DNA from 2 places in the Alkalihalobacillus phoenicis genome. Region 2 is predicted to be linked to the other one. Evidence: riboswitches for the same ligand, from Rfam matches in the RefSeq annotation. Region 2 holds a riboswitch; the other holds the start of a gene.
The links. A riboswitch is a leader RNA that binds a small molecule or an ion and turns the genes downstream of it on or off. The one in region 2 is predicted to bind FMN.
Positions count from the first base shown of each region.

Region 1: it holds a riboswitch for FMN, as region 2 does, so the genes downstream of both, ribD (bifunctional diaminohydroxyphosphoribosylaminopyrimidine deaminase/5-amino-6-(5-phosphoribosylamino)uracil reductase RibD) here and AA0017_RS06370 (DMT family transporter) in region 2, are expected to answer to the same signal.

Region 1 covers NZ_CP154853.1:1,454,927-1,462,681, forward strand. The annotation lists gene AA0017_RS06930 (acetyl-CoA C-acetyltransferase) at 1-237, shown strand, start outside; gene aceA (isocitrate lyase) at 691-1,974, shown strand; gene AA0017_RS06940 (hypothetical protein) at 2,134-2,256, shown strand; gene AA0017_RS06945 (malate synthase G) at 2,406-4,589, shown strand; FMN riboswitch at 4,815-4,969, shown strand; gene ribD (bifunctional diaminohydroxyphosphoribosylaminopyrimidine deaminase/5-amino-6-(5-phosphoribosylamino)uracil reductase RibD) at 5,163-6,242, shown strand; gene ribE (riboflavin synthase) at 6,245-6,898, shown strand; gene AA0017_RS06960 (bifunctional 3,4-dihydroxy-2-butanone-4-phosphate synthase/GTP cyclohydrolase II) at 6,927-7,755, shown strand, end outside.
Region 2 covers NZ_CP154853.1:1,342,252-1,350,006, reverse strand. The annotation lists gene AA0017_RS06400 (inorganic phosphate transporter) at 1-598, opposite strand, end outside; gene sat (sulfate adenylyltransferase) at 626-1,771, opposite strand; gene AA0017_RS06390 (phosphoadenylyl-sulfate reductase) at 1,801-2,493, opposite strand; gene AA0017_RS06385 (YezD family protein) at 2,635-2,781, opposite strand; gene AA0017_RS06380 (hypothetical protein) at 3,068-3,304, opposite strand; gene cbpB (cyclic-di-AMP-binding protein CbpB) at 3,469-3,918, shown strand; FMN riboswitch at 4,042-4,191, shown strand; gene AA0017_RS06370 (DMT family transporter) at 4,312-5,283, shown strand; gene AA0017_RS06365 (SRPBCC family protein) at 5,309-5,770, opposite strand; gene AA0017_RS06360 (CPBP family intramembrane glutamic endopeptidase) at 5,802-6,407, shown strand.

The DNA.
Region 1 (7,755 bases), 110 kb from region 2:
GAAATTAATGAAGCCTTTGCCGCCGTTGCACTTGCTAGTAATAAAATAGCTGACTTAAGCCCTGATAAGGTTAATGTAAATGGTGGGGCAGTCGCCCTTGGTCATCCAATTGGAGCTAGTGGAGCCCGAATTTTATTAACACTCGCTTATGAACTCAAACGAAGAGGAGGAGGAATAGGGATTGCCGCCATTTGTAGTGGTGGTGGTCAAGGGGACGCTATGATGATCGAAGTTTAAGTGAGCTTTATCAAACATACATTTTCTTTCTAATCAAAGTAGACTGTAGACAAAATGCCTGTGAGGAACTGTATCTCACAGGCATTTTTATTTTGGCTCATTTTTTCAAGTTTATGGCAGCGAAAAAAGCATTGATTGCATTGAATTTTTTTGAATAAAAAAATGAATGGAGAAAAAACCCAAAAATATTGATACATCAACGTTTTTGAGTTTATCTGTTGCATAACAATAAAATGCTTTAATATCAATAATAAAACTATTTTTAAGAAAACTATTCACAAACAATTTAATCTGTTATATAATAGTTTTAACAAGTTAGGAAGGGGTGTCACACTTCTTTAATAAATGTAAATAATGGTAAATGTTTGACGCTTATTTTGATGAAGTTCTGTTTTAAAAATACTTAAGAAACAAAAAATGAAATCAAAAACGAGGAGAAAGGCGTGGGGAAACATGGATCATAATCGACAATTAAAAGCATTGCAGGAGACGTGGCAAAATGAGAGTCGCTGGAATGGAATTACAAGACCTTATTCAGCTGAAGAGGTATTGAAATTAAGAGGTTCCGTACAAATTGAATATACATTGGCCGAAAGAGGGGCTAAAAGACTTTGGGAATCGCTGAATGAAGAGGATTATATTCATGCGCTTGGGGCCCTAACTGGAAACCAAGCCGTTCAACAAGTAAAAGCGGGCTTAAAGGCCATTTATTTAAGTGGTTGGCAAGTAGCAGCAGATGCTAATTTATCTGGACAGATGTATCCGGATCAAAGCTTATATCCAGCAAATAGTGTCCCATCTGTTGTGAAAAGAATTAATCAAGCTTTGCAACGAGCCGATCAAATTGAACATATGGAAGGTAAAAATGATACAGACTGGTTTGCTCCAATTGTCGCTGATGCGGAAGCTGGATTCGGTGGTCAACTAAATGTCTTTGAATTAATGAAAGGCATGATAGAGGCAGGAGCAGCCGGCGTTCACTTTGAAGACCAACTTGCTTCAGAGAAAAAATGTGGTCACCTCGGTGGGAAAGTGTTATTGCCGACGCAACAAGCGATTAAAAACTTAATCTCAGCACGATTAGCAGCAGACGTATTAGATGTTCCAACCGTATTGATTGCTCGCACAGATGCGAATGCAGCTGACTTAATTACTAGTAATATTGATCCTTATGATGCACCATTTATGACAGATGAACGTACTCCAGAAGGCTTTTACCGAACAACACCAGGGATTGATCAAGCGATTGCAAGAGGGCTTGCTTATGCTCCATATGCCGATTTAATTTGGTGCGAAACAGCAGAACCGAATCTAGAGGAAGCAAAAGCGTTCGCTGATGCTATACATGCTCAGTACCCAGATAAATTGCTTGCCTACAATTGTTCACCATCGTTTAATTGGAAAGCAAAACTTGATGATGAGACGATTGAAAAATATCAAAGAGAACTTGGAACGATGGGATATAAATTCCAATTTGTAACACTTGCAGGTTTCCATGCATTAAATCATAGCATGTTTGAACTTGCACGAGGTTATAAGGAACATGGCATGGCCGCTTATTCAAAACTACAACAAGAAGAATTTGCGAGTGAAAAATATGGTTATACAGCTACAAGGCACCAAAGAGAAGTTGGCACCGGTTATTTTGATGAAGTGTCTCAAATCATTACGGGGGGAACTTCTTCTACAACCGCAATGAAAAACTCAACGGAAACAGAACAGTTTATTTCAAGCTGAAAGAAGTAATCCCTTCAAATCTCCGAGAAGTGGAGGAGGGCAAGTGTGATAGACGCTTAGTCTTTATTTAGAAGGAATGCTTCATCTAGTTAGATTGGTTAAAAGCCAATGTGATGGAAAATTCATTTTATTTATTATCAAAAATAGGGAGGGTTTATTATGAAAACGACAACAACTAAAACAAGTATGATCATTTGTGCGGATTGTGGGCACCCAGTTAAGACACCAACAGATACGTATATGACAAAATGTGACCATTGTTTAAGAAAAGAAACAGAATAAATTCTACCCTATTTTAAAACGTTCACTTCTCGGTCATAGAACGATTTCTCGGAAATAAAGACGGAATATTGCGAATTATATTTAGGCAAGAAGGGTTGAATGTCTTGAACAACCCTTCTTTTTTTAAAAGTGTTGGGAGGTATGACTAATTGAAACCGTATAAAAAGTTCGGACAAATTCAAGTGGCAGAAGAGCTTGTTCACTTTGTTGAAAAAGAAGCGTTAATCGGATTAAATTTAGATAAAAATCAGTTTTGGGCAAAGTTTGAAAATCTGATTGAAATATTAAGTCCAATTAATAATCAATTGTTATCAAAGCGAGTGCATTTACAGGAGCAAATAAATCAATGGTATCAAGATAATCGTGCGTTTGAACCAAAGGCATATCAAGAGTTTTTAACGGAAATCGGTTATTTAGAAAAGCGGGTGGCTGATTTTCATATTACAACAGAGAATGTCGATGAGGAAATTGCTAGGCAAGCTGGCCCGCAACTCGTTGTTCCTTTAGACAATGCAAGATATGCGATTAATGCAGCGAACGCGAGATGGGGTAGTCTGTATGATGCCCTTTATGGAACAAATGTGATAGATGAAAGTGAAGATACTAAAAGAACAACTCAATACAATCCATTAAGAGGGAAGAAAGTTGTCGAGTATACAAAGTTATTTCTCGATAAAGTCATTCCTTTAGAGCAAGGAAGTCATAGTGAGGCGAAACAATATCAAATCACAGCAGGAACGCTTTCTATTGCGTTAGAAAATGGTCAAGTGACTAAATTAAAAGATCCGAAGAAGTTTATTGGTTATGTTGGTGAACTGGATGAACCGAAAACAATCCTTTGTCAAAATCATCAACTTCATTTCGAAATTAAAATTGATCGACATGATGAAATTGGGCAGTTTGATCAGGCAGGTATTAAAGATATTATTTTAGAATCGGCTTTAACGACAATCATGGATTGTGAAGATTCGGTCGCAGCTGTTGATACAACTGATAAAGTGCATATTTATCGTAACTGGCTTGGGTTAATGAAAGGAAATTTAACATCGACTTTTACGAAAAATGGTGTGCAGCTACTTCGGCAGTTAAATCAAGATCGCCATTATAGAAGAGGGAATGGAGAGGAATTTTCCCTATCAGGCCGTTCCCTTATGTTTATTCGTAATGTCGGCCATCTTATGACCTCAAATCTCATTTTAGATAAGGTTGGTCAAGAAGTGCCAGAGGGTATTATTGATGCGGTTATAACAAGCCTTATTGCGAAACATTCTATTATGGGCTTAAGTGAACTTAAAAATTCAAAGGAACGTTCGATTTATATCGTGAAACCGAAAATGCATGGTTCCGAAGAAGTTGAGTTCGCGAACCGAATATTTAATATGGTGGAAGATATGTTAGAAATGGAGCGCTATACATTAAAAATAGGGGTAATGGATGAAGAACGTCGTACATCCGTTAATTTAATCAATTGTATTGAAAAAGTAAAAGAACGGATTGCCTTTATTAATACAGGCTTTTTAGACCGTACGGGTGATGAAATCTTTACTTCAATGGAATTAGGGTCAGTCGTTCCGAAAGCAGAAATGAAGCAGGAGAAATGGTTACGGGCTTATGAACGGTCAAATGTAAAAAGTGGCTTAAAAACGGGGTTTCAACAACGTGCTCAGATCGGTAAAGGGATGTGGGCTATGCCAGATGAGATGAAGGCAATGTTAGAGCTAAAAAGTGATCACCCGAAGTCAGGAGCAAATACAGCCTGGGTTCCATCTCCAACAGCGGCCACTTTACATGCGATTCATTATCATCAAATTAATGTAGTCGATGTTCAAATGAAAAAAAGGGAGGATAATCATTCGTACTTAGAGGAGATCTTAACACCGCCGATTTCAAAAGAGCGTGCTTGGGATAGGCAAACGATTCAAAATGAATTAGATAACAATGTACAAGGAATATTAGGGTATGTTGTACGGTGGGTTCATCAAGGGGTTGGTTGCTCGAAAGTACCAGATATTCATAATGTCGGACTAATGGAAGATCGAGCGACATTAAGAATCTCAAGTCAACATATCGCCAATTGGTTACATCATCAGATTTGTACAGAAGAACAAGTCATCGACACCTTTTATCGAATGGCCAAAGTCGTGGACGAACAAAACCGTGATGATAAGACATACCGAGTATTAGTGCATAATGGGCAACGTTCTAACGCATTTGAAGCGGCGCTGGAACTAGTGCTTAAAGGTAGGGAGCAACCAAATGGTTATACGGAGCCAATTTTACATCGCTATCGACTGAAAGAAAAAGAAGAACATTTACAAAAACAAAGTATATAAATAGAATCAGAATAACACATAGTCAAACGCATTCAAATGTTTAGTTCAGCTTGTCGACAAAATCTCTGAAATGGGATAGTTGGCAAGCTTTTTTGTAAGAAAGTGTTTCCGCTCGAATAAGGTTGGAGTATAATAGGTTAAAATTTAATTTCTTGCAATTTTAAAGTACGGGTGATAAAATTCATATCAATCCAATGTTTATACTTTGATTGGAGAAAATTTCATATGATCCTTCGGGGCGGGGTGCAATTCCCCACCGGCGGTGATGAGGGTTTTTACCCTCTTAGTCCGTGACCCGCTCATTAGCTTTTAGTTAATGAACGGCTGACCTAGTGTAAGTCTAGGACCGACAGTAATAGTCTGGATGGGAGAAGGAGAGCATGTCTATTTGTTTACACAATCAATCTGTCTTTTTTGATAGTTTGTTTGCGTCTATTTGCTTTATTTAAAAAAACGGAGCTACCGGTTTATTTAAATATGGCTACAATTAGGCTTATTCAGTGCTAGTTTTTACATACCCCCGGGAGAGTTTATCTTTCGGGGTTTTTTCGTTTTTATTAGGAGGTGATGGAAGTGACGGATCAGGAATATATGAAGCTGGCGATTCGATTGGCTGAAAAAACAGAAGGGCAAACGTCCCCAAACCCTATGGTAGGTGCAGTTGTTGTGAAGGATGGCCAGGTCGTTGGTTTTGGTGCTCACCTCAAACGTGGCGAAGGTCATGCGGAAGTACTTGCCTTACAAATGGCAGATGAAAAAGCAGAAGGTTCAACCGTTTATGTGACGTTGGAACCTTGTAGCCATTATGGTAAAACCCCACCTTGTGCTGATTTGTTAGTCGAAAAAAAAGTAAAAAGAGTTGTGGTCGCTACGGTTGATCCAAATCCGCAAGTATCAGGTACAGGTATTACTCGTTTAAAAAAAGCAGGCATTCAAGTGACAGTAGGTGTATGTGAAGAAGAAGCGATTCAATTAAATGAAGTCTTCTTTTATTATATATTAACTAAACAGCCGTATGTCACGTTAAAAGCAGCGATGACTTTAGATGGAAAAATAGCAACGGTTACAGGTGAAAGTAAGTGGATTACGAGTGAGGAAGCTCGGGAGGATGTACACCAATACAGGCATAAACATGATGCGATTTTGGTAGGGATTGGGACAGTTCTTGCTGATAATCCAGCTTTAACAACGCGACTTGAATTCGGTGGGAAAAACCCAATTCGAATTGTCTTAGATAGTGAACTACGAATCCCACTCGATTCAAAGCTTGTAACAGATGGACTTGCTCCTACATGGGTGTTTACAAATCGAGAAACGCCTTTAGAAAAAGTGAAAAAGCTACAAAGTGTAGGAGTCGAAGTTTATCAGATTGGTACAGATTTAAATGATGTGCTTCGTACACTTGGTCAAAAGGAAATCACCTCCTTATTTGTTGAAGGTGGATCACAAATTCACGGACAATTTATCGAAAAGAAACTGGTCCAACAAGTCATTACTTATTTTGCCCCGAAGATGCTTGCTGGTGAAAGGGCTCCGACTTTTTCAGGAGGGAACGGAATTCAGTCTTTAGCCGAACATTTACGTTTGGAATTTGTGAGCATCGAGCAGCTTGGACCAGATATAAAAATCATTTCAAAAGTGCGGGAGGGTTGAGAATGTTTACTGGAATTGTCGAGGAAATTGGCGAAATTGCCACGGTGAAACAAAATGGTGAAGCGATTGTTATGAAAATAAATGCAAGAAAGGTTTTAGCAGATGTACATTTGGGTGATAGTATTTCTGTAAATGGTGTTTGTTTAACAGTAACCGAATTTAATCATCAGAGCTTTAGTGTTGATATGATGCCTGAAACGGTTAGAGCCACGAGTTTAAATGGACTAAATCGAGGGAGTAAAGTCAATTTAGAACGAGCGATGAAAGCGGATGGAAGGTTTGGGGGACATATCGTTTCTGGGCATGTCGATGGAATTGGTAAAATTATTTCAAAACAACGTGAGCATAATGCGATTTATTATCAAGTGCAAGTGAAGGAATCATTAACTGATTATATGGTTTATAAAGGCTCAATTACTGTTGATGGAATTAGTTTAACGTTATTTCGTGTCGACACCGACCGATTTACGATTTCAATCATTCCGCATACGTTAGAAGAAACGATTTTAGGAACAAAAGAAGTTGGCGATATTGTCAACATTGAATGTGATATCTTAGGGAAATATATTGAGAAAATGCTTAACAAACAAAAAAGTCCTCACCCTAAACAAGATACAATGACTTCACAATTTTTAGAAGAGAACGGATTCAAATAAAGGAGGGATTATTGTGGCAGATGAACAAATATTTGATTCGATTCGAGAAGCAATTGACGCTTTAAAAAGAGGCGAGGTTATTATCGTATGTGACGATGAAGATCGGGAAAATGAAGGCGATTTTCTTTCGTTAGCCGATAAAACAACCCCAGATGTCATAAACTTTATGGTCACTTATGGGCGTGGTCTCGTTTGTGTACCGATTACAGAAGAACGAGCTAAAAGTCTTGAATTAGTCCCAATGGTTGATGTGAATACGGACCCTCATGGAACGGCCTTTACGGTTAGTGTGGACCACCATACAACAACAACAGGTATTTCGGCTTTTGAACGAGCTACAACGGTTCAAGAATTAATGGCAGAGACGGCAACAAAAGCGGACTTTAAAAAGCCTGGTCATATCTTTCCACTCGTTGCTAAGGACGGTGGTGTGTTAAGAAGAGCGGGACATACGGAAGCGGCAGTCGATTTAGCAAGGCTGGCCGGGTCTAAAAATCCAGGTGGCGTTATTTGTGAGATTATGAATGAAGATGGTTCAATGGCCCGTGTTCCTGAATTGAAAAAACTGGCCAATGAGCACGATTTAAAAATGATTACGATTCAGGATTTAATTCATTACAGACGGCAAATGGAAACTCTTATTCAAAAAGAAGTTGAAATTGAACTACCAACTGATTTTGGTCATTTTAAAGCGATAGGTTATAGCAATGTTCTCGATCAAGTGGAAAGTATTGCTTTAGTTAAAGGAGATATATCAAGTGATGAACCAACACTAGTTCGAGTTCATTCGGAATGTTTAACCGGAGATGTGTTTGGTTCACATCGTTGTGATTGTGGTCCACAGTTACATGCTGCGT
Region 2 (7,755 bases):
CTGCACCCACTAAGGGACCGACTGCATTCGCAACATTATTCATACCTGCTGCATATGCTTCTATACACCCACATGCAATGAGAAAAAAGATAAGCGGTTTTTTCCATTTCCCTTTTCCCTGTAGCTGCGGCCATCTTTTTTCAGCATAAATCGTCACTTTCCCGATTAATAAAGCCATAAAAAAGGCAACAAACGGAGTGATAATCCAAAAGCTGACGATAATAAGAAGTTCTTTTAAAAAGAGAGCTTGAAAAGCAATTCCTACTCCGACAATTGAGCCAACGACAACCTCACTTGTTGATAAAGGAATACCGATTAAATTAGCAATAAATAAAGTTCCACAAGCAGAAGCTAAAATAATGATGACAATCGGAACATCAACAATTTCATTAGGGATAATTCCTCCACCGATCGTCTTTACTACCTCTCCTCCTGCTAATGCCCCTAAAAAAGCAAAAACAGCCACAAGAATCATCGCGATTTTTTTATTCGGAATTGCCCCACTTCCATACGCTGGTCCCATTGCAGCCGCTGTACCACTCGCTCCAATGTTCATCGCAAAAAACAATGCAATCGCAAAAGCTACAATTTCCAGCATAAGGATTCACCCTTCCTTCTCAAACCGCTACGCTTCAACACGCTCTTGCATACCGCGTATTAAAACTTCTACAACTTCTTTTCGACTAAATTCCGGTGGTGGTACTTCACCATTGCTAAGCATTGCCCTTACTTTCGTCCCTGACAAAATCACATGATCTTCTTTTGCATGTGGGCATGTTTTCGTTGATGCCATATTCCCACAAGCCTTACAATAGAAACTATGCTCAAAAAATAATGGCGTAATCTCTAGTTCACCCTCTTCAAATTCAGAGAAAATTAATTGGGCATCATACGTCCCGTAATAATCGCCTACACCTGCATGATCACGCCCAACAATAAAGTGAGTACAACCATAGTTTTTACGGACGATTGCATGGAAAATAGCTTCACGCGGACCTGCATAACGCATCGCTGCTGGGAAAACAGATAGATAAACTCGATCTTTTGGATAATAATTTTCTAAAAGAACTTCATAACTTTCCATTCGAACATCTGCTGGAATATCATCTGATTTTGTATCTCCAACTAATGGGTTTAAAAATAACCCATCGACAATCTCTAAAGCTGACTTTTGAATATATTCATGAGCACGGTGGACTGGGTTTCTCGTTTGAAAGCCAACGATTTTTTTCCATCCCAATTCAGCAAACTTCGCTCTCGTTTCTTTTGGATCTTGATGGTACGATTGGAAACGACCACGATTGACTCTTTTCGTTAACACGATTGGTCCTGCCACATAAAATTCGGGACGTTCAAATAATTTTGCAACACCAGGATGATTTTTATCATCTGTACGATAAACATGTAATGCTTCTTCAATTTTGTTTGGTTGATAAATTTCTGTTACCGTGATGACTCCAAAAACAGAACCTTCATAAACAAGTTTGACCTTTTCATTAAGCTCAAGTTCATTTGCTTTTACCTCTTCAACAGGTAAAGTGACAGGAATACTCCAAATCGTCCCATCTTCTAACCTCATTTTTGTAACGACAGATTGATAGTCAGCACTCCCTAAAAATCCAGTTAATGGACTAAATCCACCTATCCCGATTAATTCTAAATCTGATAAAGCAAAGGAATCTAATTTAATTTCCTTCGTAATAGATGTGTAATCATAATTTGCGTCAAATTGTTCAATTAATGTTCCACCATGCGGTTGAATAGATGTCATTTATTTCTCCTCCTATAGCTTCCTTATTATTAAGGTTGTTGATGTAATCCACATTCCGTTTTTCCGGAGTCGGCCCAGCGACCACTTCTTGGGTCTTCTCCTTCTTTAACGGGCTTTGTACAGTATTCACAACCGATACTTGGATAGTTCCGATCATGCAAGTCGTTATATGGCAATTGATGTAGTTTGACATACATCCAAATTTCTTCCTCTGTCCAATGAATAAGTGGACAAATTTTTACCGATTTAAAACGATTGTCTTTATTCACAAATTCCGTGTTGACCCGCGTCGGTGATTGTTCACGTCTTAATCCCGATATCCACGCTCGGTGTTGGCTTAATTGATTTTCTAACGGAACCATTTTTCTAAGCTGACAACATTTGTCGGGATTAACCTTCCAAAGTTGCTCTCCATATTGTTCCGCCTGTTCTTCCGGTGTTAAATTAGGTTTAATTAGGTTAATTTTTAAAGTTGGGTAACGAGCCTTCACTTTATCAATTAATTCATACGTCTCTTTAAAATGAAAATCGGTATCTAAAAAAATAATTTTAGCTTCTTTATTCACTTTACTAATGAGATCAATTAACACCATTCCTTCAACACCGAAGCTACAGGAATAAACAATTTCGTCACCAAATTCTCGGTAGGCCCACTTTAATATATCAAGACTATCTTTTCTCTCTAGGCTTTTATTTAGTGTTTCATAATCTGCCTTTTCCATCGTGTCATATGAGATAAACAAGCTTTCCTCCCCCTCTTTTATTAAAATACAAACGAAAAGAGACGACGTTCACTAAAGAAGCAAGCATATTACCTCCTTATAGTGAACGCCGCCTCTAGTTTGTCTAGTCAGCAACAACGGTTATTTAATTCGTACTTTTTCATTCTTTTCCAATTGTATAATCTTTCCGTCTTGAACAATTATCGTAATCGAACCATACTGCAAGCCTTCTAAAAGGTCTTTTAACGTTTCCGATACTTGCTCCAAAGATTTTTCAGCGTTAGTCATGCTACTCCTCCTAGCATTAAACCTCCATCAAAGACAAATTTAATTCCTTGTATTTTCATATGATTTATTAGTTTAATAGTATTCTATCCATCATTTGCATGAATGTCAATAATCGTTCGTGAATTTTCCGAAAAATGGGCTAATTTAATTTGAGTGACTTTAATTGGTACAATATATAGATTGCTTTGCTCGTTCCTTCCCATTTGTCTTCATCCACACTAAAAACCCATAACCTTTATAAACGAGCCATGGGTTTTCTATCTTTTATTAAGTTTTAGATGGTTCTTTATTTTGAAAAAGGGATAACTTTGGCAGGAATTTTTTCATTATATGTATAAATAACTTTATAGCCTTCTTTTTTCCGTCTTTTAAAAGTTTTTTCAGAAATAGGTCTAGGCATTGACCATGCTAAGGAACTCGGATTATCCCATGAATCAAAGGTAATCAATTCCTTTTTATAGAAATATTGATTTCCAGAATAATATGTCTCACAAATATAGGTTACCGTTTGTTTGGAATGCATTCTCTCACCTCATTTGTTAAAAAGTATCGCCAAATTCTCCAAAAAATATGAGAACTTTTTTACCTTCCAAATAAATGCCTTATTTCTTGACATACTCATTTTTGGAGCGGTACGATAAAGTAGAAGAATACTGTCAAACAAATATAATAAAAAGAAGTGATAACATGATTCAACATTTAAAAAATCAAACATTAATGGCAGGAGAATTACATGAATTAATTGTACCAATGGAAAAAGTGGCTCACGTACAATTAAAAAACCCCTTAGAACACGCTTTGCTCGTCCTTATTAAATCTGGATATACGGTTATTCCAGTCCTTGACCCGACGTATAAGCTACACGGCATCATAAGTAACTCTTTAATCCTAGATTCGTTATTAGGTGTTGAACAATTTGAAATGGAACGATTATCTAACCAAGTAGTCGCTGATGTTATGAATACAGATGTACCGACGATCAAAAAGGAAGATACCTTTTCAAGAGCTCTTAACTTAACAATCAACCATCCCTTCTTATGTGTCGTTGATGAGCGTGGAGAATTTTTAGGTATTTTAACAAGACGGTCGATTCTTGCCCTTGTAAGTAAATACTTACATAAACAAGAGAGTTCATAATAGCTTATAAAGGTTTCTATCCTCTTGAGAGGGTTATTTGCTCTATTTTTAATAACTTTTAAAAAGTAAGTATTGATTAATAACCAACATCGTATTATGATAAAAATATTATATGAACTGAATATGAATCTTCGGGGTTAGGTGAAATTCCTTACCGGCGGTGATGATTTATGATAAATCTTAGCCCGCGACTCTTTAAGTGCTCGACATTTAAAGATTGACTTGGTGACATTCCAAGGCCGACGGTTAAAGTCCGGATGGGAGGAGATCGAATAGTACGCTTGTTCTGATTGGCAACAATCGAGCACGTTTATTTCGTAAGCCTTCTTTTATTTAAAAAGAAGGCTTTCTCTTTTGTTAAGATTCCATGTTCAAACAAAAGGAGTTTGAGTTATGGTACAGTCAGATCAGTCTTTAAACAAACAGAAAGTAATGAAACATGGGTTTTGGTTTGTCGCAATTGGAGCAGCATTTTGGGGGATTAATCCGATTTTTCGGATGCTTTTACTAGATACTTTTACCTCTGCCCAAATTGTCTTATTAGAGCATGTCTTATTATTATTTATCGCGGTTCCGTTATTATGGGCGAATCGAGCGGACTTAAAATCAGTCAAGTTCAAACATTTAGGAGCGATTATCTTTATTGCTTGGGGTGGTTCAGCGTTAGCAACCATTCTTTTTACATTAGGTTTAACGTACGGGGAAATTAATATCGTCTTATTACTGCAGCAATTACAGCCATTATTTGCGATCTTTTTAGCGAGAATCATTTTAAAAGAGGCCCTACCACGCCATTTTGCAACGGCAGTTATCATTGCTTTGATGGGGACCTATTTATTAACATTTGGATTTAATTTTCCATTCGGTTCAGTGGGAGACTTTTTTCAAGCGGCAAGTCTACTCTCTATTGCAGCGGCAGCCTTATGGGGCGGTTCAACTGTGATGGGAAGATATTTATTAAATGATATGAAATACGAGACCGTTACCGCTTTACGTTTTATCGTGGCTTTGCCATTATTAATTATGATCGTCGCCTTCCAAGGAGCAGCATGGTCATTGCCAGCAACAACAGGGGCATCAGCTATTATCTTTATTAACCTTGCTGCCTCTGCCTTAATCCCTGGTTTATTAAGTATCTTAATCTACTATCGTGGACTAGCAAATACAAAAGCATCATTAGCGACCATTGCGGAGCTAAGTTTCCCAACAGTCGCCCTAATCATTAACTGGCTTGTTTTTAATGAGGTTGTTTCAGTTGCCCAATTTATCGGCTTCTTGCTCATTTGGTCGACTATGTACTTCTTATCGATTCAAAAGCAGCCAACACCAACCCATCGTGTTCCTGAACCGCTGACATCCGCATAAATGGTGAGTCACTTATCAAACACCCCTAATGAGAAACTCTCTTATTAGGGGTGTTTTTAGTTAAATATTGTTTTATCGCTTTCTCTCGACTCTTAAACATTTGCTGTAAAATGTTTTTTAATACAAAACTCGGAATTTTTGTTGTGATTTCTAGTCGATCACACATCACAGTATAAGCACCTTGCTGTTTAAATGTATGAGTATGTTTCCAATAATCTAGTGGGAAGGGCGGATTCATAGCTACATCAGTAAATTGACAATTAGCCTCATCTATTGTGATTTCGGCAAGCCATCTGTACGAGAGAAAACTTAGCGAAAAGTCGATTTCGACGATTTGTGTGCCGGATTCCACCTCTTCCAGCTTTAATTGTACAATCGGCGGAAAGCTTGTGATTTCAATTAAGTTTTTTGGATTAGAAAAAAAGGGCCATACGGTATTTAATTTTGCTGGTATAATGGTTGTGTACTGAAACACTTTTATATCCATACAAACACCTCGATTTAAATATTTAGATAGGATGAGTCATTTGAAACATACATATTTAGGCCTTCTTTTAGCGTCTGTTCTTTTATTTATTAGTTTTCTCTGGCAACCATTTGATTTTTGGATTATTTTTCCGATATCGTTAGCACTGTTAACGCTCTACGCCTTACTATTCACGGAAACTCCCCTCTTTCAAACGGTCACAAAAGGGTGGCTAGCTGCCCCTGCAAGTGGCATCATGATTTACCTAGTATTCGCCCTTGGGAAAGAGCTTTTAATTCTGACAGGCATTCCTTTACTTGTGTCATTAGAACAGCTGTATCAACTCGTCCAACCAAAAGAATGGTATCATTATATTTGGTTGTTTTTTATTCTCATACCAGGTGAAGAGTTTTTTTGGCGTTACTTTATGTTAAATCAATGGCTACATAAATTTTCGGCTACGAAGGCCATTTTGATCGCTACCCTATTTTATGGGGTTGTCCACCTATTATCAGGCTCACTTTTACTCGTATTAGCCGCCTTAATGGCCGGCCTTGTTTGGAATTACCTTTACTATCGCACACAAAACATTTGGGCCGTCATCTTCTGCCATCAAATATTCAATTTATTTCTACTTGTTTTGTTTCCATTGTTATAACCGGTTGTGTTAATACTTATATTCACGCTAAAAGCTTTCAAAGTCAAAATGACCTTGAAAGCTTTTTTTCTTACACTTGATTTATTCATACTGTAATTTTAGTATTTGGCGAGTTTCATTACTAATTAACTCCACTTTCGCATCGAGAAAATCCGTTCAACTAGTTGGCAGAGCGAAAGGGAAGCTCTTAAACAAATGCCCTTGACACGTTTAAAAAGCGAGAGCGTACTAGCGAGAACGTACTATCACACAAAACGGATAAACTGCGCATCAAGAAAAAAATAATAGGCCCTCCGGCGGTCGCTCCCAAACAGACACTCCGCGTCCTGCAGGAACCTCATGAGCCTCCTCAGCACGCTTGCGGGGTCTCATTGGACGGTTTATTCCTGCGGGAGTCTCCGTGTCTGTTTGTCCGCTAGATAATGGAATCGAATCTAGGTTCAGTTTTCTCATTGAACAAAAAAACAGTCATGACTTCAAAGGACATTAGCTTGAGAATGATTTTTCTCCTTCCATGACTCATTCCGTTACAGTTGTAAACAAATCCGTGTGGATGCTCTGTACGTTAGCTAGATGATCGAGCTGGTTTCGATTGGAATCCTGTCTTTTCATGACGGCAGACTTAGGAAAAAAATAGGTGGCAACTCCCTATTTAGTTCCATAACCAACAAAGGGAAGAAGAAGGTCCTTCTGCGTTAGAAATAGCTGATTGAGAATGGCCATATCATCAAGCCTCTCCCCTACACTTAGCGGACAAAACCATACGGAGACTCCCGCAGGAATAAACCGAGCTTACTGAAAAAGTCTTATTCTCACCTTTACCGGGGAAGAATCTCAAATAATTAGGTGATTCATTAGATGATCTATTATGGCTCAGCTGGTTTTTCTTTGACCAAAACGGAGCCAGCGGAATACCCGGAGACTCCTGCGGGAGAAGTGAAACACGGGAGACCCCGCAGCGATGAGTGAGGAGGCTCCCGGTTCACCCGCGGAACGCGTAGGGTATGCAGCTGGCGGAGTAAGCCAAATCATCCAACCCTATTGTAACTCACAGAACTTTTTCAGTGACCTCGAATAAACCGAGGAGGCTCGCCAGGTTCTCGGCAAGGACGCGGAGTATGGTTTTGGTAGCGACCGCCGGAGGGCCTAATTTTAGTGAACAGTTTCCTTCAACAGCCTACTAAGAGATGTGTTCAGACTGTCAACGATTGAACCGTCCATGTAAAGTCAATTTGAGTATGGTATCGCCCTAAAATCAATCTCTATCAATGGTTAAGGGTCAATCATACGCTGTGAAAGTTGAGTAATTAAGGTTTATTCATACCCTAATTTCTGCTTCTCACTTTTT